DNA from 2 places in the Thalassospira sp. SM2505 genome. Region 1 is predicted to be linked to the other one. Evidence: riboswitches for the same ligand, from Rfam matches in the RefSeq annotation. Region 1 holds a riboswitch; the other holds the start of a gene.
What was found. Region 1 has a riboswitch for glycine ahead of gcvT (glycine cleavage system aminomethyltransferase GcvT). Riboswitches for the same ligand answer to the same signal wherever they lie in the genome.

Region 1 (12,485 bases):
TGCCAAAATGGAACCCGATGAATGTCTGTTCCTATCATTTGCAGGAAGCCGGGGCGACCGCCGAACAGGAACTGGCCTACGCATTGGCAACGGCGATTGCCGTTCTGGATGCTGTCCGCGATTCGGGTCAGGTCCCGGAAGAAGATTTTGCCCAGGTGGTCGGGCGCATTTCATTCTTTGTGAATGCCGGCATTCGTTTCGTGACCGAGATCTGCAAGATGCGGGCATTTTGCGAATTGTGGGATGAAATTACCCGGGATCGCTATGGCATTGAAGAAGCCAAATATCGGCGTTTCCGATACGGGGTGCAGGTCAACTCGCTGGGGCTGACCGAACAGCAACCTGAAAACAACGTCTATCGCATCCTGATCGAGATGCTGGCCGTCGTGCTTTCAAAAAATGCCCGCGCCCGTGCGGTGCAATTGCCTGCCTGGAACGAGGCGCTTGGTCTGCCACGCCCCTGGGATCAGCAATGGTCACTGCGCCTGCAACAGATCATGGCCTATGAAACCGACCTTCTGGAATATGAAGACCTGTTTGATGGCAACCCGGCAATCGAGCGCAAGGTTGGTGCCCTCAAGGAAGGTGCGCGCGCCGAACTGGCCAAGATTGATGCCATGGGTGGGGCAATTGCCGCAGTCGACCGCGGCTATATGAAGCAGGAGCTGGTGCGCTCCAACGCGCGGCGTCTGGCCGATATTGAATGCGGACTGACCAAGGTCATCGGCGTGAATGCCTATACCGAAACCGAGCCATCGCCGCTGACGTCTGGGGAAAAATCCATCCTGACTGTCGATGACATGGCCGAACAGGAACAGATTGAAAAGCTCAGGGCCTGGCGTTCAGATCGCGACAAGGCCGAGGTGGCAAAAAATCTCGACGCTCTGAAATCAGCGGCCAGCGAAGGCCGTAACATCATGGAAAGTTCGATTGCCTGTGCCCATGCCGGGGTAACCACCGGTGAATGGTCGCAAACCCTGCGTGAAGTCTTTGGGGAATATCGCGCACCAACCGGCATCACGTCGATGATCGTTACCGGCGATGCCGAAAACATTCAACAGTTGCGTCAACGGGTCGATGAGGTGTCCGGGAAGCTTGGCGAGCGCATGAAGATGCTGGTGGGCAAACCGGGTCTGGATGGCCATTCAAACGGTGCCGAACAGATTGCCGTCAAGGCGGGCGAGGCCGGGATTGAAGTGCTGTACGAGGGTATTCGCTGGACGCCGGATGCGCTGGTGCGGAACGCAATTGACGAAGGGGCGCATGTGATCGGCCTTTCGATCCTGTCGGGATCGCATGTGCCGCTGGTGCGCGAAGTGGTCAATGGTCTTCGTGCAGAGGGCGCAGGTCACATCCCGGTTGTTGTCGGCGGCATCATCCCCGAAGCTGATATGCTGATCCTGCGACAGATGGGGGTTGCTGCTGTCTACACGCCAAAGGACTACCAACTGGTCCGCGTCATTTCCGAAATCGTTGAACTTGTTGACCGCAAATCGTCAGATCTATCGGTCGGGCAGCATTCTGGTCGCGAAAATGCGGCGGGCGAAACCTCGGTCTATTGATTGGCCCGGGCATCAATTTTTGTCATTGGCGTCTGCCTAGCTGGACGCCAATGACGTTTTGATCAGGCTGGGCCATGTTGCCATCGCCGCATCGGCCACAGCCATCAGGGCGTCGCGATCCATACCGTCACGTGTCTGGATCGAAAGGCCGTGCTGCACGGTCACATAGTAATTTGCAATGCGATCCAGATCTGCGCCGCGTGGTATTTCACCGCGCCTGACCGCATCGGCATAAATCGTTTTCAAAACCTGCACGTTTCCCTTGCGGCGTTCACAAAGGGATCGGGCGACGCTGGAATGTTCGGCGTCGGGTTGCGGGGCTGCCAGAACGATCATACAGCCACGCGGATTTTCAGGATGACTAAAGGTCTCGATGGTCGACACCAGAAGATGGCGGGTGGCTTCTCTGGCGGATCTAAAACGGTCGAGATTGCCCCAGATATTTTTTCCGACCCGCTCGGAATAGCGTTCCACCACTTCCTCAAACAGGCCTTCCTTGCTGCCGAACGCGGCATAGATGCTGGGTGGGCGTAGTGCCATCGCTGCGCTGAGGTCCGCCATGGATGTGTTGTCGTAACCGTGCCGCCAGAACAGGTCGAGAGCCTTGTCCAGTGCATCATTGCGATCAAAATTTCTTGGTCTGCCGCGTGCTGCCATGTTTGGTCCGTTTATTTATATAGTGATCATTAAATAAAATAATTGACGGCGTAGCGCAAGTTTGCCAGCATTTATGTAATGATCACTACGTAAATGGAGCTTATGATGCAGAACCTTGCAGAAAAGGTCGCATTCGTTACCGGCGGAAGCCGTGGCATCGGTGCAGCAATCGTCCGGCGTCTGGCACATGAGGGTGCCGCCGTGGCATTCACCTACGTTCAGTCTGATGAAAAAGCCCAAAGAGTTGTGCGCGATGTTGAAGCCGCAGGCGGTAAAGCCCTTGCCATCAAGGCCGATAACCGCAGTGATGCAGATATCATCAGTGCGGTGAATGAGGCTGCAAACGCATTCGGCAAGATTGATATTCTGGTTAACAATGCCGGCATCTTTGATGCCGCCCCGATTGATGATCTGACCATTGAACGATTTGACGCGACGATGGATGTCAATGTGCGGGCTGTCTTTGTTGCGGTGAAAGCCGCACTATCACATATGCCCGAAGGCGGCCGGATCATTTCAATTGGCAGTAACCTTGCCCATAAGGTGCCTTGGCCGGGCATCAGCCTTTATGCCATGTCAAAATCCGCGCTGATCGGCTTTACCCGTGGTTTGGCCCGCGATCTTGGCGGGCGCGGGATTACTGCAAACATTATTCATCCGGGATCAACCAATACTGATATGAACCCGGCAGATGGTCAGATGTCCGATGCCCAGCGTGGTTTGATGTCGATCCCGCAATATAGCCACCCCGACGATACGGCGGGGCTGATTGCCTGGCTGGCGGGACCGGAAGCTAAGGTCGTCACCGGCGCAGAGTTTACGGTCGATAGTGGTATCAACGCCTGATTGCTGCGGCTCTAGCCGACCGAAAATGCAAGAATCTGGCTGATCTGGGTAAAGGGTCTGCCGGATTCTTTGTGCCATTGATCAAAAGCGACCTGAACAGCTGCAAAATCCTTGTTCGAGGATGGCATCCTGGCGACGATCCCTTCGACCTTCAGGGCCTCAAGAACATCACTTGAGAAAATCGGCGTATCCATACCAATGCGACGCAGGGCAACCTGTCCGGTTTTTCCGCCAAGGCGCGATCCGCCTTTCTGCACAATGCGCAGATTGTCGCAATAATCTGCGCGCTTCCAATTGGCAAAGAAAGCGCCGACCGATCCGTGTGTTTCAGCAAGCGATTGCAGGAAGCGGGCATTTTCGCCCACCGATTTGATCTTTGGGCCATGTGCGACAATGCCATCGGCCTTTAGAAGACACTCGACATCTTCATCATGCATCATCGACAGGCGACCAACATCGAAGCCGTCAAAGACTTCCTCAAACCGCGGCCATTTGGTTTCGATCACTTTCCAGCTGAAACCGGCCTGAAAGACACATTTACTCATTTCCGAGAGCCAGCGGTCGGCAGGAATTTGGGCAATATCGTCAGCGGATTTCGGGGTCAGCAAAGCAGAAGAAAGGGAGTCCTTGCTTCCCTTGCGCGCGATGGCCGCTTGTTCAATTTCGTGAAACGGGCGCATGTAGGCGGTGGCTCCGTGACCTAAAAAAACAGCCAAAGCAAAGCCGTGACTGTTTTCAGATTAACCTTTGCAGATCAGGACTTCGCTGCGACCTTTTCGGGGACGCGACTGTGACGTTCACTGACCCAGCTTTCAAACGTGGTTGCTGGCAGCGGCTTGGAGAACAGGAAGCCCTGAATGAAATCACAGCCCTTTTCACGCAGATATTCAAGCTGCTCGACTTCTTCCACGCCCTCGGCAACGACTTCAAGATTAAGACTGTGACCAAGGCCGATAACGGCATCAACGATGGCCTTGTCATCAAGATCAACATGAATGTCGTTTACAAACGAACGGTCGATCTTGATCGAGCCGACCGGGAAGCGTTTGAGATAGTTCAGCGATGAATAACCGGTACCAAAGTCATCAATCGCGATCATCACACCAAGCGCCTTGAGCTCCTTGAGCGTCGAAACCGCCTTTTCCGGGTTGTTCATCAGGATGGATTCAGTGATCTCAAGTTCAAGCGTTCCTTCGGGAAGGGCTGTATCCTTGACGATCTTGGTCACACTATCAACAAGTTCGGCATCCTGGAATTGTGCCGGTGACAGGTTCACGGCAATCCGAAGCCCCGGAAGAGTTGAATCGCGCCAGACTTGCGTCTGTTTGCAGGCCTTTTCCAGCACCCATGCACCCAACCGGTTGATCAGGCCGCATTCCTCGGCGACCGAGATGAACTCGCCGGGCAGGATCAGGCCACGTTCCGGATGGTGCCAGCGTACAAGAGCCTCTGCACCAACGACCTTTTCGGTCCGGCAGTCAATTTTCGGCTGATAGTAAAGTTCGAGCTGATCGTGTTCGAGCGCGTTGCGCAGATCTTCCTCGATGGTTTTACGTTCCTTGACCCGTTCATGCATTGACGGCAGGAAGAAGCGGTAATTGTTGCGGCCTTCGGCCTTGGCCGCATACATCGCCATATCGGCGTTCTTGACCAGCTGTTCCGGGTTCTCGCCATCTTCAGGAAACAGGGTAATGCCAACACTGGCCGTCGAATGCAGCCGGATGCCACGGCAGTCAAAGGGCTGGGAAAGCTCGTCAATGATGCGCTGGGCAAGGGCGATGGTATCTTCGATATTCTGAACGTCGGTCTGAATGATTGCAAATTCGTCCCCGCCAAGACGCGCAGCGGTATCCGAATCACGGATGATACGCGACAGGCGCTGACCCATTTCCTGAATCATCAGATCGCCAACGTCATGACCAAAGTGGTCATTGATATCCTTGAACCGGTCAAGATCGACAAACAGAACAGTCACACCGCGCTGGAAGCGTCGGGCTGAAAGCAGTGCCTGACGCAGACGGTCAAGGAACAGGGTGCGGTTCGGCAGGCTGGTCAGAACGTCATGCACGGCAAGATGGCGCATGCGGGCTTCGGTCTGTTTACGTTCGGTAATGTCGGTATAGGTTGCAACATAGCCGCCACCGGGCATCGGGTTGTGATCAACCTGAATGACGCGGCCATTCGGGCGCGTCCGTTCCATGCGATAGGGTTCGCGGCGGCGCGCAATGGCAACGCGGTCGGAAATCAGGGCCTGAATGCTGACATCGCCATATTCGCCGCGCTCGCCGTTGAAACGCAGAATATCGGAAAGCGGCGTACCTTCCTTGACCAGATCGCGTGGCAGGTTAAGAAGCTCGATATAGCGTTCGTTCCAGACCATAAGATTAAGGTCCTGATCGAACAGACAGATGCCCTGGCCGATATTATGAAGGGTTGCTTCCAGAAGCGCCTGCTTGCGCTGGGCTTCTTCCTGTGCCTGACCCTGCAGGGCGACCATTTCGTTATATTCACGGATCAAAAGTCCCAGTTCGTCCGAGCTGTTCCATTCCACCGGACGGCGCAGACGGCCATGTTTGGTCATGCGAATGGAATGCAGCAGTCGGTTGAGCGGTTCCTTGATCGACCGTTTGTTTGCGATCAGCAGGCTGGCGGCAACCACAGCGATCAGCAATCCGAACAGGATCATGTCAATAGCGATACGGCGGAACAGAAGATCCTGAACACGGGCGTCGGTAAAGTAGATGACAAGTTCGCCAACATCGTGGCGCACATTGTTGCGTTCGAAATAGACCCGGCGCGACAGGCGCAACGTGTCAGTCAGTTCGGACTGGGAAACACCGGTATGGGCAAATTCGGTTCCGTCTGCGCCCAAAGCCTGCACCGCGACAATGTCGCGATCACGTGCCATGGCATTCAAAGCGGATTCGATATTGTCGACATCAAGGTACCAGAATGGTGTGGCAAGCACGCGGGCGTTGATGTCTGCGGTCTGTTCAACCTTGCCATTCAGGTCATCGCGAAGGACCTTGTAGCTGACATAGCCAAATACGATAAAAAGCGCGAGCGAGAACAGAGAAACCAGCGGCAATGCTATGAAAAGCAACCGACTGCTCAAAGACTTCCGTTGTAAAAAGCCGTACGATCCGCGCGACAAGCGTTCTCTCCTGGGCACCCACTTTAGACTAGTCAGATATACTCTACTCGACGTTTGTATGGGAGCCAACACTCCTATGTCTTTGTCAAATCAACCCGGAAGTTGTTCGAAAGGCAAGTTTGATTTTGTTTTCCTGATAAATAAATGGGTGCAATAACCTGCCCCGTCTATTTTGGGGTGAAGTGTTTAAGCTTCAAGCAGTTGTCAGCGCCGAGCGGAAAATATCATTATTTGGGAACAGCCATCCGGGCGAGTTCATCACAGCGCTCGTTCTCGGGATGACCGGCGTGCCCCTTGACCCAATGCCATTCCACTTTGTGGGGTTTGAGAGCCTCGAGCATGCGCTGCCAGAGTTCGACATTCTTGACCGGTTTCTTGTCAGCCGTTTTCCAGCCGCGCTTCTGCCAGCCGAAAATCCATTTAGTGATACCGTCGCGGACATAGCTGCTGTCGGTATAGATATCGACGGTGCATGGGCGTTTCAGGGCTTCGAGTGCGCTGATTGCGGCCATCATTTCCATACGGTTGTTGGTGGTTTCGGGATCGCCGCCCGAAAGTTCCTTTTCAACGCCCTTGAAACGCAGGATCGCGCCCCAGCCACCCGGGCCGGGATTTCCGCTGCACGCGCCGTCGGTGTAAATCTCGACGTGGTTATCCCCGCCATTGTTTGAAGTCATAGGGGCGCGTCCTTAATCAAATCCATAGGCAGCTGCACTTTCCACCCGCTGATGGAAACGAAGCTTGTTGATATATTCGCGGGGGTTTTTGGGGGTGACCAAGGCGTCTTTTGGCGTATTCACCCAGTCATAAAGACGGGTCAGCAAAAAGCGCAGGCTGGCACCGCGCGCAAGAACCGGAAGGGCAGCGATTTCCCCGCCGCTCAGTGTGCGGACCTTGCCATATTGCGACAGAAGGTTTTTGGCCTTGGTAACATTGAAGCTGTTATCAGGTTCAAAACACCATGCATTCATGCAGATTGCGATGTCGTAGCTCAGCAGGTCATTGCAGGCGAAATAGAAGTCGATCAATCCCGATACATCTTCCTTGCCCGGGAAGAAAAATACGTTGTCGGGGAACAGATCGGCATGAATGACCCCCTTGGGCAGGTCATGGGGCCAGTTGGCTTCGAGATAGGCGATCTCGTCGCCAATCATCTTGCCAAGACCGGGTTCGACATCGTCGGCATGTTCCCGACAGCTTTCCACCAGTCCGCGCCATCCCTTGACACTCAGTGCATTGGGAAGATGCATCTCGAAATCCAGACCGGCAGTATGGAGTTTTGCCAAGGCGGTTCCAAGACCCGCACAATGATGGGGCAGGATCCGGCGTGGCGACATGCCTTGCAGGAAAGACGTAATTGCTGCCGGGCGACCACAAAGACGACGCAGTGCTACGCCGTCCGTCCCGTGGATCGGTGTCGGGCAGTTAAGTCCCTTGGCGGAAAGATGATCCATCAGACCAAGATAAAAGGGCAGGTCATCCGGATTTACCCGTTTTTCATACAGGGTCAGGATGAAAGGAGCTTCGGTCGTCTGTAGCAGAAAGTTGGTGTTTTCCACACCTTCTGCGATGCCCTTGAACGATACAACATCACCGATATCGTATTCGGCGACAAAACGGGCGATGTCTTCGTCTGAAACGTCGGTATAGACGGCCATTGGATTTATCGTATTCCTGATCTGAAAGATAAGCAGTTAGATCGAATTAGCTTGCAAGCTGACGCGGCAGTTTGAAGGTCACATTCTCGTCGGTCAGTGTGATGGTCTCGACCGTCACGTCATATCGTTCGCGGCAGGCATCAATCACTTCTTCGACCAGAACTTCCGGGGCGGATGCCCCGGCGGTGATGCCAAGGGTGTTAATCCCGGCAAGTTTGCTCCAGTCAATATCATGCGCCCGTTCGACCAGAACGGAACGTGTGCAGCCTTCGCGTTTGGCAACTTCGACCAGACGGTTTGAATTCGATGAATTCGGCGCACCCAGAACCAGAATGGCATCAGCCTTTTCGGCAATCATTTTGACCGCATGCTGACGGTTGGTCGTTGCATAGCAAATGTCTTCTTTCTTCGGCACCGAAATTGACGGGAACCGGCGCTGAAGGATTTCAATGATCTTGGCGGTGTCATCAAGTGACAGGGTCGTCTGGGTAACAAAAGCAAGGTTTTCCGGATTGGTGACCTCAAGCTTTTCGGCGTCTTCCTCGGTTTCAATCAGCGTCATGCTGCCTGCCGGGAGCTGGCCCATGGTGCCGATGACCTCCGGGTGACCGGCATGGCCGATCAGAAGAATATGTTTGCCTTCGGCAAAATGGCGTTCTGCGCCGCGATGAACCTTCGACACCAGCGGGCAGGTCGCATCGAGATATTCAAGCTTGCGGGTTTCGGCAGCTTCGGGCACGGATTTCGGTACGCCATGGGCCGAAAAGATTACCGGTACGCCATCGGGAACAGCATCAAGTTCATCGACGAAAACGGCACCCATATCGCGCAGGCGGTCGACAACGAATTTGTTATGGACGATCTCGTGACGGACATAAACCGGCGCACCATATTTTTCGAGCGCCTTTTCAACGATCTCAATCGCGCGATCTACCCCGGCGCAAAAGCCGCGCGGGTTGGCAAGAACGATCCGAAGACTGGCTTTATCTGACATGATACGGGGTCCGGTTTCCAAAATGTGCCGGGCTGTCCCGGCGCAGTTATTCAAGCGTTCTCGTTACATAACCTGCCTGATCTTGTGGCGCAATGACTCAGCATGGATCGAGAAGCCATGAATTTCGCAGATTTTGATGTTTTCATCTTGTGACAATATCCGAAGCGGGTTGTGCCCGTTCAAGTGAGAGAATAGACTGCGCGCGGACAGTGCTGATCTTGCACATGTCAGAAAACAGATGGTTTGATAGAGGCTTGGATGACAATCGGTAACGGACTGCGGCGCGTATGCGCATTAGGTATGGTCTCGCTTGGAGGATTGCTGGCTGCGTGCAGCGGTAACCCGTTTGAAGAGCAGCCCGTTCCGACGTGCCCGGCTGCCTATCTGCCAAAGGACACCGCAAAGCTTGTCCAGTTCAATGGCGCGGGCAAGGATCTGACCGATGTGATCGTCGAGGCCGAGTTCACGGGCTATCTTGGTGATTGCGGTTATGATCTGGGTGACAAGACGCTTGATGTCATCATCAGTCCGATCATCACCGCCGAGCTTGGCCCGGCTGCGCAGGAGCGCAGCGCGTCCTTTAAATATTTCGTGGCGCTTCGTGATCCTGCGGGCAATTTTGTGCAGAAATCGGTGTTTGATGTCACAATGCCGTTTGCCGATAACCTCAATATGGCTCGTTTCCGTGACGAGCAGGTAACATTGTCGGTGCCACTTGATGATGTCTGGACCGGACCGGATTACGAGATTTACCTTGGTTTCCAGCTAAGTGCGGATCAGCTCGACTATAATCGTCGTTTCGGGACGAACTGACGTCGCAAGGTTGAAATTCCGGTCTGACGATTGCCTGAATTTTGGGGCTGGTCGACCGAGATTGAAATACGTATAAGGACGCATACCCAAGTGATCCCCGTGGGAGAGTGCCACGGTCCATAACGGATTGCGCGGACGCCGAAGGAGCAACCACCCCGGAAACTCTCAGGCAAACGGACCGCGGGGAGATGGGACTCTGGAAAGCAGGCGGCATCAGAATGAATGCCGGTGACCGCCTCGCCGAAGATGTAAGCAGACCGTCACGACAAGTCGGCTGTGATTCTTTCAGGCTCCAAGACAGAGGGGGAATGTGGTTGGCCATTGGTCGGCTATGTTTCGCAACGACTGTCCGGGAGAGCTTGATGGCCGATCATCAGACCGAACTGCTTAAAACAGCCCTTTATGACCTCCATGTAGAACTTGGCGCCAAGATGGTGCCGTTTGCCGGTTATGATATGCCGGTGCAATATCCGCTCGGCGTTAAGGGTGAACATCTTCATACCCGTGCCAAAGCGGGCCTGTTTGACGTGTCACACATGGGGCAGGTTCGCCTGACCGGTGAAAACCGTGTGGCCGAGCTTGAAAAGCTCGTGCCCGGAGACATCGCGATCCTCAAACCGGGTCGCACACGCTACTCGGCTTTTACCCAGGATGACGGCACGATCCTTGACGATCTTATGATCACCAATGCCGGTGACAGTCTGTTTCTTGTGATCAACGCAGCGTGCAAGGATGACGACATCGTTCACATGCGCGCCAACCTTGGTGATGGTGTTGCTCTTGAGGAGATTGATGATCGTGCGTTGATGGCACTTCAGGGCCCGGAAGCTGCCAAGGTTCTTGCACGCTTTGCGCCGGAAGTTGCCGATCTCAAATTCATGAGTTTTGCCGAGATCGAGATTGCCGGGATCGCCTGCTTTGTGACCCGTTCCGGTTACACCGGCGAAGACGGCTACGAGATTTCCGTTCCCAATGACCGTGCCGAGGAGCTTGCGCGCAAGTTGCTGGCCGAGGACGAAGTCGAAGCCATCGGTCTTGGCGCACGTGATTCGCTGCGTCTGGAAGCCGGACTTTGCCTTTATGGCAATGATATCGATACCACGACGACGCCGGTTGAAGGCGATCTGAACTGGATCATCAACAAACGCCGTCGTGAAGAGGGCGGCTTCAAGGGCGCGGATGTCATCCTTGATCAGCTTGCAAATGGTGCAGACCGCAAACGTGTCGGCATCAAGCCGGAAGGCAAGGCGCCCGCCCGCGAACATACCCCGATTCTGAACAGCGACGGCGAAGAAATCGGCGAAATCACCAGCGGTGGTTTTGGTCCGACGGTCGATGGTCCGATTGCAATGGGATATGTGGCAATTGAATTTTCCGAGCCGGGTACCAAGGTCGATCTTATGGTGCGTGGCAAGGCCCGTCCGGCAGAGGTTGTTGAACTTCCGTTCGCACCGCATCGCTATTTCCGCGGCTAATCGCCGTAATTCTTGAGAATGTGCGGCGGATCGCCGCGCGGCAGACAAACGATCAACAGGGACTAAGACAATGGCTAAGAAATTCTCGCAGGAACATGAATGGATCGAGCTTGAAGACGGTATCGCAACCGTTGGCATCACCGATTACGCACAGCAGTCGCTTGGCGACATCGTGTATGTCGAGCTGCCGGAAATCGGCAAGAAACTGACCAAGGATGGCGATGCCGCCGTCGTTGAGTCGGTCAAGGCCGCAAGTGATGTTTATGCGCCGCTTGATGGTGAAATTGTTGAAGTAAACGAAGAACTTGATGCCAATCCGGCGCTGGTGAATGAAGCACCGGAAACCGATGGCTGGTTCTTTAAAATGTCGCTGACTGATGAATCCCAGCTCGACGAGCTGATGGATGAAGCAGCCTATAAAGACTTCGTCGAAGGTCTGTAAGTATGCGTTATCTTCCACTGACACGCGCTGATCGCGCCGTGATGCTTGAAACCATCGGGGCGTCATCAGTCGATGAACTTTACTGTGATGTGCCCGAGGGCGCATTGCTTGATGCACCGGTTGATCTGCCCAGCCATCTTGGCGAAATGCAGGTCGAACGCGACATGCAGGCGCTTGCCGCCAAAAACATCGGCGCATCAAGTGTGCCAAGCTTCCTGGGTGCAGGTGCCTATCGTCACCATGTTCCTGCAACGGTTGATTACATCATCCAGCGCGGTGAATTCCTGACGGCCTATACACCCTATCAGCCGGAAATCGCCCAGGGCACGTTGCAGTATCTGTTCGAATTCCAGACCCAGGTAGCATCGATCACAGGTATGGATGTGGCCAACGCATCGATGTGGGATGGTGCAACATCCTGTGCCGAGGCTGTCCTGATGGCTTGCCGTGCGACCCGTCGCAAAAAGGCCGTTCTTTCGGGCGGTCTGCATCCGCATTACCGCGAAGTCACCGAGACCTATTGCCAGTACAGCGATACCGAAGTTGCCGGACGTGACGGCAACCCGGAACAGCAGGCAACTGTCGAGGAACTGGGCGAACTGATTGATGATCAGACGGCCTGCGTTGTTGTGCAGTACCCGGATGTCTTTGGTCGTATTCAGGACCACACCCAGCTTGCAGATCTTTGCCATGCCAAGGGCGCGCTTCTGGTTGTCGTCTTTACCGAGGCTGTTGCATTCGGCGCGATCAAGTCACCGGGAAGCTTCGGTGCCGACATCGTTTGCGGTGAAGGCCAGTCAATCGGCAATGCGCTGAACTATGGCGGGCCATATGTCGGTCTGTTTGCCACCACCCAGAAACTGGTACGCCAGATGCCCGGTCGT
Region 2 (12,485 bases), 1.2 Mb from region 1:
CTATGGCCGACCATGTCGGGATTGGCAAAGTTCAGGATGATCGCGTCGTATTTTTCCGACTTGATCGCAGCAACCAGTTTTTCGGTCACTTCGGGGGCGGACATTTCCGGCTGAAGGTCATAGGTCGCGACTTTTGGTGATGCGACCAGAATACGGTCTTCGCCTTCGAAGACCTGTTCTTCGCCACCGTTAAAGAAGAACGAGACATGCGGGTATTTTTCAGTTTCGGCAATACGAAGCTGCTTCAGACCGGCTTTGGAAACCACTTCGCCAAAGATGTTCGGCAGGGTCTGGGGCGGATAGATCGCATCCATGTATTTGGCATGTTCGGACGAATATTCGACCATGCCAGCCTGTACTGCGAACTTGACCGGCGTGCCACGATCAAAGCCATCGAATTCCGGAGCGCACAGGGCTGCCAGGATTTCACGGGCGCGATCGGCACGGAAGTTGGTCATCAGCAGGCCATCGCCATCCTTGATGCCATCGAAATCACCAATCACTGTCGGCAGAACGAATTCATCGGTGGTGTCTTTGGCATAGGCATTGGCAATGGCGGCTTCGGCACTTTCAGCCGTACGGCCATCGGCGTAATTTTTGCCCTGCACCATCGTGAAATAGGCCTGACTGACGCGTTCCCAACGGTTGTCGCGGTCCATGGCGTAATAGCGCCCGGTAACGGTCACGATTTCAACGTCGGCATCGCCGATCAGGGCGCGGAATTTTTCAAGGAATTTGGCAGCACTTTTCGGTGCCGTGTCGCGACCATCAAGATAGGCGTGAATTTTCACCGGCACATCAGCGCCCGCGATGATTTTAGCAAGGGCGGCCATATGGGCCTGATGGGAATGAACGCCACCTTCGGACAGAAGACCGGCAATGTGGCAGACGCCATTGCTGTCTTTCAGGGTCGCGATAATCTTTTTGACGGTGTCGGTATCGGCAATGGAGCCAGTTTTGACGGCTTCATCAATTTTGGGCAGTTCCTGCATGACCACACGGCCCGCCCCAAGATTCATGTGACCGACTTCCGAATTGCCCATCTGGCCTTCGGGCAGGCCAACATCCAGACCGCACGCCTTGAGGAAACCGGTCGGGTTATTGGCATAAAGCGCATCCCAGACAGGCGTATTGGCCAAGGCAACGGCGTTGTCCTTGGTTTCTTCGCGATAACCCCAGCCGTCCAGAATGCACAGCACCACCGGGCGCGGGCGCTTTACGGAATTCGATACAGTCACGTTCATAAACCCCACTGATAGAGATAAAGGCTGAATTACCCGTAAATAATTACCAGTAAATATGGTGACTTACGGGACGGTTCGCCATCAATCCTGTTGCGCGGGCAGGGTGGGTCAACCGTTACTCGCAACAGGCACATGCGTAATTCCGGCAATTTAGCATGAATGTGGCCGCGAAACAGTACCCGTGCCGGGAATTTTTTGCAGGTGCAAAGCTGCTTTTTGACAGGGTTTGCAGACACAGATACTCTGCGTTCCAACGGTGATCCTCAGAGACGGCAGAAATGGCGTTTCGCACCACGACGGGAGAGCCCGGTCATCCGCATGGCCGGCGCCGAAGGAGCAATAGCCCCATAAAACTCTCAGGCAGATGGACCGTCGCGGATAGAGGCTCTGGAGAGAGAAAACGGATGGCGTGCATGTTCATTGTGCCCGGCACCCGGTTTCCACCGAAGGATGAAAACCTGTTGGCTGACATTGTTTTTGGCAGGCAGGCGCACAATCTCAGGTCAAGGGACAGAGGGGGCAAGACACCGGTTCGCAAACGGCGCGAGATTTCGCGCGTTCAAGAGCCGTGAAGGAGGCCCTTATGACCACCCATACCGCCACCGGTCCCGCTTCGGGATCGCAAGACGGATCTGTGCAAGACGTAAACCTTTCTGTTGTTGATCTTTATACCATCGGGATTGGCCCATCGAGTTCGCATACGGTTGGTCCGATGCGGGCGGGTTACCGCTTCTGCCTTGAACTTGAAGCCCGCAATCTTTTGAGCGCAACCGGCAGCGTTGTGGTCGATCTTTATGGATCTCTTGCCCTGACGGGTAAGGGACATGCGACCGATACCGCCGTGATCATGGGCCTTTCAGGGCAACGTCCGCGCAGTGTGGATCCCGATGATGTGGCCCCGACCATGGCGGCAATTGATGCCAGTTCCGAGCTGCAACTTTACGGGCAGCATCCGGTGGCCTTTAACCGCGAGACCAATCTTGTTTTCCATTTTACCGAGACCTTGCCGCAACATCCCAATGGCATGCGGATCACGGCCTTTGATCGTGACGGGGTGAAAATCCACGAACAGGAATATTTTTCAGTTGGCGGCGGATTTATTGTGTCTGGTGATGATCGCGGGGCGGAATATTCCGGTGATAACATCACATTGCCCCATCCGTTCGGATCAGCCGATGAATTGATGGCGATCTGCAAGCGCGAAGGGCGTTCGATTGCCGAAATCATGATGGCAAATGAACAAAGCTGGCGCAGCCCGGACGAGACATATGAATTTGTCGATCGCGTGCATCGGGCGATGATGGATTGTATTGATCGTGGCTGCAAAACGGACGGTATTTTGCCCGGCGGGCTGAATGTGAAACGGCGTGCATCCAAGCTTTATCACGAACTGACAGATAAACCCGAGGCGGGCCTTCGCGATCCTTTGACCGTGATTGACTGGGTCAATCTTTATGCCCTTGCCGTGAACGAGGAAAATGCCGCAGGCGGGCGCGTCGTGACGGCTCCGACCAACGGGGCAGCCGGGGTGATCCCGGCGGTACTTCGTTATTATGAACGGTTTGGGGCCAATGCCAGCCAGGCCAAAATTCGCGAATTCCTTTTAACTGCTGCTGCAATCGGTTCGATCTACAAGAAGCGTGCCTCGATCTCGGCAGCCGAGGTCGGATGCCAGGGCGAGGTCGGTGTTGCCTGTTCGATGGCAGCGGGCGCACTTTGTGCCGTTCTGGGCGGCACACCCGAACAGGTCGAAAATGCTGCCGAGATCGGGATGGAACATAACCTTGGCCTGACCTGTGATCCGATTGGCGGTTTGGTGCAGGTGCCCTGTATCGAACGCAATACAATGGGGGCGGTCAAGGCGATCAATGCCGCACGTCTGGCATTGCGCGGCGACGGACAGCACACCGTCTCGCTTGATCGTGTGATCGAAACCATGCGCCAGACGGGACTCGACATGCAAAGCAAGTACAAGGAAACCAGTCAGGGCGGGCTTGCGGTTAATGTCAACGTTGTCGAATGTTAACCCCTGTTCGGAAGAATAGGGCGGAAAACAGCGGTTTCTGACAATCGGGTGGTGATGGAAACAGTGCCGGTTTCTGCTTTCTTGTCACTCCCGGTTGATAATCTGCTATGATCGGTGAACCAAAAAAAGGGGCAAAGACCCCATCAAAGGTTGGACATAGACATGGGCAAAAAGCTGTTCCGCATATATATCGCGGTCAGTCTGGATGGCTTCATTGCGCGCACCAATGGTGCGGTTGACTGGCTGGATCAATATGATCCGGCCGAGTTTGGCTTTGATGACTTTCTGGACTCCGTTGGCACATTGATCATTGGCAGAAACACCTTTGATCAGGTCATGGAATTTGGTGACTGGCCGTACGAGGCTCGCCGCACCATCGTTCTGACATCACGCGATCTTCCCGAAGACCGCCCGGCAAATATCGAGGCCTATGGCGGCAGCATTATCGAACTTGTCGATCAGCTTCGCGACAGTCGGAATGGGGACGGGGATATCTGGGTTGTTGGCGGGGGCAGCGTGGTGACGCAGTTCCTGTTTGGCGGCTTTGCCGACCAGCTTGATATCTTTACGGTACCCGAAGTGCTCGGCGATGGCATATCGCTGTTCGGGCGCGATGCCGGTGGTATCAAACCCCGACTTCTGGCGTCAGAGCGCTATAATTCCGGCGTGGTCCGCAGCCAGTATGGGTTGCATGATATCTGAATGACAAAAACCGCGCCCAAACGGCGCGGTTTTTGGTTCACCACGTTTCGGCTTAAAGGCCGATCATTTTTCTGAAAGCGCCAAGAGCTGTTCGGTGATTTTTTCGCGAACCTGCTTTAAAGCGTTGATTGCACTTTTCTGCCAATCGCTATCGAGCGCCATTTGCATGTTCTCGTTGTACTGCTCTTTGATCCTGATAGGGCCAGACTGGGTGATATTGTCGGCAGTTAAGGTTATGTCGCTGCGATTGTGTATGGTGATTTGCCAGAAGCCGGGTTCAAACCATGACCAGAATTCCGAAATATCAACTTTGACATCGGCGGCGCTGGCGTAATTCGGATCTTCTGGTGTCAAAACACGGTATCCTGCTGCCTGGAATCCGTTTTCGACCGTTTTGGCAATGGCGTCGGCGACGGTCTTGCCTTCGGGGATCAGCACATCGCCCAAGGCCATGCCATAGGTGTTGCGTTTACGCGCATAGGCGCGGGACGTGATCGACTTGTTATCAATTTCGTCATTGGCAAGTGAGGGGATATCCGGACTGGGCGGGTCAATCTGGAATTGACGGTTGTCGTTCACTTCCAGAATTCTGACCTCGGTCCCTTCGGCGGGGTTTTCAATGGTGTCTGGTTGTTCGATTTGAACGACACTTCGTGATGTTGCGCAAGCCCCGAGGAACGCAACGCAGCCGAGCACTGCGAGAATCTTAAGGTGATGAAGTTTCATGATAAATCCCCTCTGAATACTGAAAATATCAGTATCCAAAGGGGAAAGGGGATGCAAATTTAAATTGTGTTTCCCGGGTGAGTATCTCGTTTTTTGCTTAGATCTCGCCCAGTGCATCAAGCGATTCAGGCAGGATTTGTCCGCCGTCGACGATAATGGATTGGCCGGTGATATAGGCGGCCTCGTCGGATGCAAAGAACAGGGCGGCATTGGCGATGTCCTCGACACTGCCCAGACGTTTGAGCGGGATCGAGTTCGCCATCGAGTCCAGGTAATCCTGTCCAAGATCAGCCAGACCTTCGGTCATGATATTGCCCGGCATCACGGCATTGATCGTCGTGTTATAGCGCGACAGTTCCATTGCGGCAGTCCGGATGAAACCAAGCTGACCAGCCTTGGACGCACCGTAATGCGCCCAACCGGGATAGCCGGTGACCGGACCGGTTATGGACGAGGTGATCACGACCCGGCCTTTGCCGGCTTTCTCGAAATAGGGAATGCAGGCCTTTACGCAGAGAAAGCTGCTTTTGAGGTTGGTCGACATGACCTGATCCCAGTCATCTGCACCCATTTCAATCATTTTGACCTGCGGGAAGATACCGGCATTGGCGCACAGGATATCAATCCCGCCAAAGGTCTTTGCGGTGTATTCCGCCATGCCCATGACCTGATCCCAATCTGCGACATCACACAGAAACATATCCGCTGTACCACCGGCAGCCTTGATTTCCTCAACCGTTACGACCGCATCCTTTTCGGTGCGGGCCACAACCATGACCTTTGCGCCCTGTTTTGCAAAGACGCTGGCGATGCCCTTGCCAATGCCCTTGGAGCCACCGGTAACGATGACGCTTTTTCCGGAAATTGAAGTCAGCATGAGGGATCCTTTCATGAAGTCACGGCACGCCGGTCGATGCATTTGAAAAGCGTCTGACGGGTGCGTCGTCCCTGATTGTGCGGTGCGTTATGTTTTTCAGATGATCGGGGCAATTTTTCCGTGATGCAACAAAAAATGTTGCAAGTTACACATTTTAGAGCACAATATTCACAGAAGGCCGTCTAAAACGGCTTATCCGGTGAAATGCGTGACGGATGCCTTGGGCCAATGCCGACAGTTTTCAACGGCTTTGATGGCAGTCACCCGATCAGGTTTCGAGACGGTTTCAGCTTGGGAATGAGGGAGGCCAATATTGGGCGGAATTTACGATGACGAGCTGATTGCTGCCCTTAAGGCTGGTGCAATATCGGTTTTGGGCGGCTGGGGTATGGGGCCTGACAGCATCGTGTCGCTTTTGACGGTTTCGGAAAACGCCACCTTCCTTGCGACCGATCCGGATACGGGTGCCAGGATGATCTTGCGGGTACACCGGCCCGGTTATCACACCCGTTCCGAAATCGAGTCCGAACTTGCCTGGATCAATGCCTTGCGCGCGGCTGACGTGGTCGATACGCCCAAACCGCGCTTGCGCAGTGACGGATCACTGGTGGCCGGTTTTGATCAGGATGGCGTTACCCGCCATGTGGTGGCCTTTGATTTCATGAAGGGCGATGAACCATCCGCCGATGATGCCTTGATCGACGGGTTTTTCAAGTTGGGTGCGATTAGTGCCCGGTTGCATGGTCATGCCCGGAAATGGTCGCGTTCGGTGAATTTTGTGCGCAAAAGCTGGACATTTGACACCACCCTTGGCGCAACACCGCATTGGGGGGACTGGCGTGCTGCACCGGGGCTGGACCCGGACGGGCTGGCTCGTCTGGAACAGGTTTGTCGCCATCTGGATCAGAAACTTATGGCCTTCGGGATGGGGAGTGAGCGGTTTGGACTGATCCATGCGGATTTGCGTCTTGCCAACTTGCTGGCCGATGGCGACCGGCTTGGTGTCATTGATTTTGACGATTGTGGCTTTGGCTGGTTTGGCTATGACTTTGCCGCAGCCATCAGCTTTATCGAACTGGACCCGATCATTCCGGCACTCAAGGAAGCCTGGGTGGAGGGGTATCGAACCATCGCGCCATTTTCCAAAGCAGATCACGAGATGCTCGACAGTTTCGTGATGCTGAGACGGTTGTTGCTGACGGCATGGATTGCAAGTCATCCGGAAACACCAACGGCCCAGGAAATGGGAACCGATTTCACCAGCGGAACCCTTGCGATGGCGGAAACCTATCTTGCGGCAGAGGGGGTATCATGACCGAGGTGCGCCCCATCCTTGATATGAATGCCTATGACATTTCTGCCCCGGACAGAAATGACCCGGCGCGACCTGATCTTTTAAGTCGCCGGTTGCGCAATGTCGGGGCAGCATCGGTGCTGTTTTACCGCGACCCGATTGAAATGGTATCCGCATCGGGATGCTGGATGACTGCCGCAGACGGCACCAACTATCTTGATTTCTACAACAATGTGCCCTCGGTTGGGCATTGTCATCCACAGGTGGTCAGCGCAATGGCCGACCAAGCTGCGCGCCTGAATATCAATAGCCGCTATCTGCATCAGACGGTGGAAACCTATCTGGATCGTCTCAAGGAGACGTTTCCTGATCATCTGGAAAATATCGTTCTGACATGCAGTGGCAGCGAGGCCAATGACCTTGCAATCCGGGTTGCGCAGCGTACGACCGGGGCACGGGGCATCATCGTTACCGAAAGCGCCTATCACGGGAATACTGCGGCCGTGACCGAGATATCACCATCGGCGATCAAGCGCGGCGCGCTGCCCGATCACGTGATTGCGATCCCGCCTCCTGACAAGCAGGCCTATGGCGATAATATTGCTGCCGGTTTTGCCGATGCTGTGCATTCGGCGATTGAAACGCTGAAAGAACGTGGTTGCGGTGTTGCCGCCCTTATTGTCGACAGCATCTTTTCGAGTGACGGCGTCTTTTCAAATCCAAAGGGCTTTTTGCGACTGGCCGTGGCGGTTGTCCATCGCGCGGGCGGGGTGTTTATTGCAGATGAAGTTCAGCCCGGATTTGGCCGGACCGGTGATGCATTTTGGGGATTTGCGCGTCACGATGTTGTTCCCGATATCGTTAGTATGGGCAAGCCGATGGGCAATGGTTTTCCGATGGCGGGCATTGCGGTCAGGCCGGAATTGCTGGCCGCCTTTTGCGAGGATGTCGGTTATTTCAACACCTTTGCGGCAAGTCCGGTTGCCGCAGCCACAGGGCTTGCGGTGCTTGACGTCATTCGTGACGAGAACTTGCAAAATAACGCGACCGTGTGCGGCACCTATTTGCGCGAAGGGTTGCAGCATCTGGCCGAGATTGATGGCCGCATCAGTGATATTCGCGGTGCCGGTCTTTTTCTGGGGGTTGATCTGTCGGCTAACGGGGACCCGGCACAGCCAAGCGGGCAACTGGTCGGGGATGTGATCAATGCGATGCGCCGTCATCGCGTTCTGATCGGTGCAGCCGGAAAATACGGGCAGACATTGAAAATTCGTCCGCCCCTTTGCCTGAAACGATCAGAAGTCGATTTCTTTATCGAGGCACTGGGCAAGTCGCTTCGCGCCTGTGGCTAGATGAGTGTTCAGTCGGGTTGTTTGGCCTTGATCACGGAACCGGCGGCACGAATGGTTTCACCCAGTGCGCCCAACGGCTTCTGGTCACTGACCAGAACATCCACACCATTCCATTCGCAATAGCGCGCCGGGAAGGACTGATTGAATTTGGTGTGGTCGGCGACGATCATGCTGCGCGTGGCGCGTTCCATCATTACGGCGTAAACCTCGGATGCATCAATCATGGCGTCGCTTGCGCCGTCACCATCAAGGCCGCTGGCCCCAAGAATTGCCCATTCCACCCGATAGTTTTCCAGAAACCGGATGGTCTGTGCGCCATGCATCGCACCTTCCTGGGCGTGATAAAGACCGGGTGCCATGATCACGCGAATGGTCGGATTGATTGCAAGCACGGTCGCGACCCCGAAGGAATGCGTGATCACGGTCAGATCATTCATGGTCACAGCCAGACGCTTGGCGACATGCACTGTGGTTGCACCGGACCCGATCATGATATGGCGGGCACCGGCCAGAACCGGCATCGCCTGACGGGCAATCAGTTCGCGTTCGGCAATGTGAAGCTTGTGTCGTTCATTCAGGCCCGGCTCGCTTGATTGCCGGCGCACCGCACCGCCATAGGTCCGGTTGATCAATCCCTGCTGGGTCAGTTCGTCAAAGTCACGACGAATGGTCTCGGTCGAGACACCAAGACGTTCTGCCAGATCAATGATCCGCAAGGACGGTTCATGATCCAGTTCGCCTAGAATGCGTTGTTGTCGCAGGGATTTTTTGTTTGCTGCCATGGCGCGATGATAGTGCCGATACCCTCATCGCGCCAGAGGCTTAATGCGTTACAATGATGACGGATTGACCGGATTGAGGCCGAATTTCCTGCAATGTGCATGATAGCTGCTGGCAAGCTCATCAGCCCCGATCAGATTGCCGGTCTCGTCCTTGTAGGTCAGATGATGAGTGATCGCCTGCCCCTGCCAAAGCTTTTCAATTTCGGTCCGTTCCGGGGTGGTGCGGAACCTGCCAATGAAGTCATTGATGGCACACAGCAGGGTATAGGATGCCGGATCGGAGGCGACAGCGGCGGTGTAATAGTATGGCAGTGGCAGGATACTGCCTGGCAGGACCTCAATCCGGCCGTGCCAGGGACTTTCGGGATTGTTTGCGGCCCAGTGAAAGATCGGCTGATCAACGGCAAAGGCATCAACGGCCCCGTCGGCCAGTGCATCATGCAGGCGCGTCTGGTCGCTATAGGCGATCAGGTTGGAAAGTTTGGCAATACCACCGGGCTTGTTTTCATTGCCTGCCCAGCGAAGCCCCTGTTCTTCAAGTACCATGAAGGCGACCGGGTCGTTGATGATGCCAAGTACCTTGCCATTGAGATCGGAAAGCCGGTTAATACCGGTATTTCCCGCCCGGCGACACAGGGCGAAATTCAGATATGTATAGGTATCTGAATAGGCGACTCCCTTATAAAACTCGCTTGGGGGAAGGGCGCTCCAGACCACATCGGCGGCCGGGGTTCCGGGTTTGCTGCCAACAAACAGAAGTTCGGTCAGCAAGTCCCACGGATGTTCAACGAATTCGCACTCAACGCCCAGCCATTTCGCCAGTGCGCGTGCATAATCGGCATCAAGACCGCGCAGCGGGTCACCCGGTTTCAGGCGGAAAGACAGACCGACAAAGGCCGGTTCAATGGCGATCCGGATTTTGCCACGTGCCTTGATGTCGGCCAGCCGATCATAGGTCGGGTCATCATGAAGATGATTGGTCTTAAGGAAGCTCGCGAGTTTCTGTTGAGCCGAGCCCGTGTCTGTAAGGCTTCCGGCAAGGTTTCTGGTATCCGTGCGGGCCCATGTGACCTTGTTGCGGGTTCGCGCGGACGCATCCTTGCTTCCTGCAAGCAGTTCAAATACCACCTGATTATGTTCGGAGATGTCAGCCAGACGATCCGACATATTGGCAAAGCGTTCCTGCAAGGTGGCAAGGGATGCCTCGATCTCGTTGCCCAGACTGTCAAGGTCGCTACCGATATTGGCCATGCTTTGGCGTAAGGCACGGGTCACATCGGACAGGTCGATCAGATCGACGGCCTCGTTGGTGCGTTGCATGGTGCTTTGTGCCAGATTGCCGACTTCCTTGGCGACAACTGCAAAGCCGCGGCCATGGTCACCGGCACGCGCCGCCTCAATCGCGGCATTAAGAGCCAGAAGCTTGATGCCCTTGCCGATATCTTCAATTGCACCCAGAACCTTGTTGGCACCTTCGGCCTTGGTTTCAAGTTCCGCGCTGATGCGTTCAAGGTCGCTTCTGATGGCCTCGGTCTTGCGGGCAACGGTAGAGCGCGTGGTGTTCTGAATATCCCGGGCGACGTCGGTACTATTGGCAATTTCGCGACGGGTTTCATCAAGACCGGCGCGCAGATTGTTAGACCGGACATCGATCTCGCGCATCAGGCTATCCTGACTTTCGCCAGCCGTGTTGGCAAATTCCAGAAGGTGCTGGATGTAATCGAGTGCGGTTGAAATACCGCGCATCAGATCTTTGATCTGTGCTTTGGCCACAACGCTACTGTCTGCGTCATCGGCGACATGATGTGCCGAAAGGACGGTCTGTTCCATTTTTTAAAGCCTCGCCACTACCCAAGAGTATTTTTGATTTTGGGAATGTTTTTTTCTTATGGGGAAAGATTAGCGAGTGTGGCGTTATGTTGCAAGGCAACATACACGAAAAACGAGAGAAGTTGTTTCTTCACTCGGTCATCAGTTGCTGTCATTGAATTTTGGAAGGGCCGGTCACGAACAGGGAAGCGTAAAGACCTTATTCGCGGTGGTAGGGATGATTGGTCTGGATGGCGTGGGCCCGAAACAGCTGTTCGGCGATCAATGCGCGGACCAGCATATGGGGCCATGTTGCCTTGCCAAGCGACCAAAGCGTGTTGGCGCGGGATTTCAGTGCCGCGCCATGGCCGTCTGCCCCGCCAATGGCAAAGGCGATATTTCCGGCATACTGATCCATCCAGCCTTCAAGTTTTTGCGAAAACTCGATGGAGCCATATTCCTTGCCATGTTCGTCAAGCGCGATCAGGAAGGCGTTGTCGGGAATGACGCCAAGCAGCAATTCTGCTTCGCGGTCTTTAAGCTGATTGGGCGGGAGCTTTTTCTTTTCCTCGACTTCGCGCACGACAAAGGGCCAGCGCAGTCGGGCAGCATAATGGTCAAACAGATCTTTTTCGGGCCCGGCTTTGATCCGGCCCACGGCTGCAAGGGTGATTTGCATGGTTATGATCCTGGCCGTTATGCTGCAATCGGTCAGATATGCGCCCGAATGAAACGATATCAGTCGGGCGCAGCCGGGCTGCGCGGACTGTTAGTACAGTCGCGCTGCCTGCTGTTTCAGTGCCGGGTTTTCAACGCCCCACATCTCTTCGATGTTGTAGAAGGCGCGGACTTCCGGACGGAACAGATGAACAATGACGTCGCCGGTATCAACCAGAACCCAGTCACCCTGTTCCTTGCCTTCTGCCGCTGCACGGCCCTGACCGGCATCCTTGATTGCCTCGACAATATGTTCTGCCATGGAAGCCACGCGACGCGAGGACGAGCCAGTTGCGATGATCATATGATCGGCAAGAGAGGTTTTATCGGTCAGATCAATGATGACAAGGTCTTCGGCCTTGTCGTCTTCGAGGGTACTCTTGATCAGTGCAAGCATTTCGCCAGACTGAAGAGTTTGTTTTGCGGTACCTATGGTCGCCACCTTAATGTTCCACGTGCTGGACCGGTTTGAACCGAATGCCCAGATCACCGTTTGCTTACACCTGCCATCTGCCTTCGGCGCGGATTGCGGTCGAAGAAGCCGGATGGCGCTTGATTGGCAGGTATACCCAGGCCGGAACATCCAGATCGGCCAGCAAACCCGCCCTGTCCATGGGAATACGCCAGCGTTCCATACGGCGCGCAGCGGTCCCGGACAATGCCTTGTTAGAATACCCCTCACGGTCGATAACCGCAATGGGAGCACGTAAAATCAACCTTTCCCACCATTTCCATTTATGGAACTGGGCCAGGTTGTCTGCTCCCATCAGCCAAACGAACCGTGTTTGGGTAAAACGACGCTGCAAGGCTGCAAGAGTGTCGGCCGTATAGCGGGTTCCGAGCTCGGTTTCAATTGCAGAAACAACAATGCGGGGATGCTTTGCCATCATCAGTGCAGAATCAAAGCGATCTGCAAGATCGGCCATCCCGGTTGTCGGCTTTAACGGGTTCTGTGG

Region 2: another riboswitch for glycine. It lies ahead of ACTU44_RS20805 (L-serine ammonia-lyase); the one in region 1 lies ahead of gcvT (glycine cleavage system aminomethyltransferase GcvT).

What each region holds. Positions count from the first base shown of each region.
Region 1 covers NZ_CM142731.1:1,010,650-1,023,134, forward strand. Annotated here, with positions in the region: gene ACTU44_RS04515 (protein meaA) at 1-1,562, shown strand, start outside; gene ACTU44_RS04520 (TetR/AcrR family transcriptional regulator) at 1,599-2,219, opposite strand; gene ACTU44_RS04525 (SDR family oxidoreductase) at 2,313-3,065, shown strand; gene ACTU44_RS04530 (DNA-3-methyladenine glycosylase I) at 3,077-3,745, opposite strand; gene ACTU44_RS04535 (putative bifunctional diguanylate cyclase/phosphodiesterase) at 3,820-6,180, opposite strand; gene rnhA (ribonuclease HI) at 6,447-6,896, opposite strand; gene ACTU44_RS04545 (homoserine kinase) at 6,909-7,877, opposite strand; gene ispH (4-hydroxy-3-methylbut-2-enyl diphosphate reductase) at 7,924-8,871, opposite strand; gene ACTU44_RS04555 (hypothetical protein) at 9,172-9,684, shown strand; glycine riboswitch at 9,775-9,875, shown strand; glycine riboswitch at 9,879-9,987, shown strand; gene gcvT (glycine cleavage system aminomethyltransferase GcvT) at 10,047-11,159, shown strand; gene gcvH (glycine cleavage system protein GcvH) at 11,230-11,601, shown strand; gene gcvPA (aminomethyl-transferring glycine dehydrogenase subunit GcvPA) at 11,604-12,485, shown strand, end outside.
Region 2 covers NZ_CM142731.1:4,442,433-4,454,917, reverse strand. Annotated here, with positions in the region: gene gpmI (2,3-bisphosphoglycerate-independent phosphoglycerate mutase) at 1-1,244, opposite strand, end outside; glycine riboswitch at 1,532-1,626, shown strand; gene ACTU44_RS20805 (L-serine ammonia-lyase) at 1,828-3,270, shown strand; gene ACTU44_RS20800 (dihydrofolate reductase family protein) at 3,433-3,972, shown strand; gene ACTU44_RS20795 (YajG family lipoprotein) at 4,036-4,698, opposite strand; gene fabG (3-oxoacyl-ACP reductase FabG) at 4,796-5,575, opposite strand; gene ACTU44_RS20785 (phosphotransferase enzyme family protein) at 5,889-6,890, shown strand; gene ACTU44_RS20780 (aspartate aminotransferase family protein) at 6,887-8,221, shown strand; gene ACTU44_RS20775 (DeoR/GlpR family DNA-binding transcription regulator) at 8,230-9,003, opposite strand; gene ACTU44_RS20770 (methyl-accepting chemotaxis protein) at 9,052-10,833, opposite strand; gene rlmH (23S rRNA (pseudouridine(1915)-N(3))-methyltransferase RlmH) at 11,033-11,491, opposite strand; gene rsfS (ribosome silencing factor) at 11,582-11,971, opposite strand; gene ACTU44_RS20755 (nicotinate-nucleotide adenylyltransferase) at 12,027-12,485, opposite strand, start outside.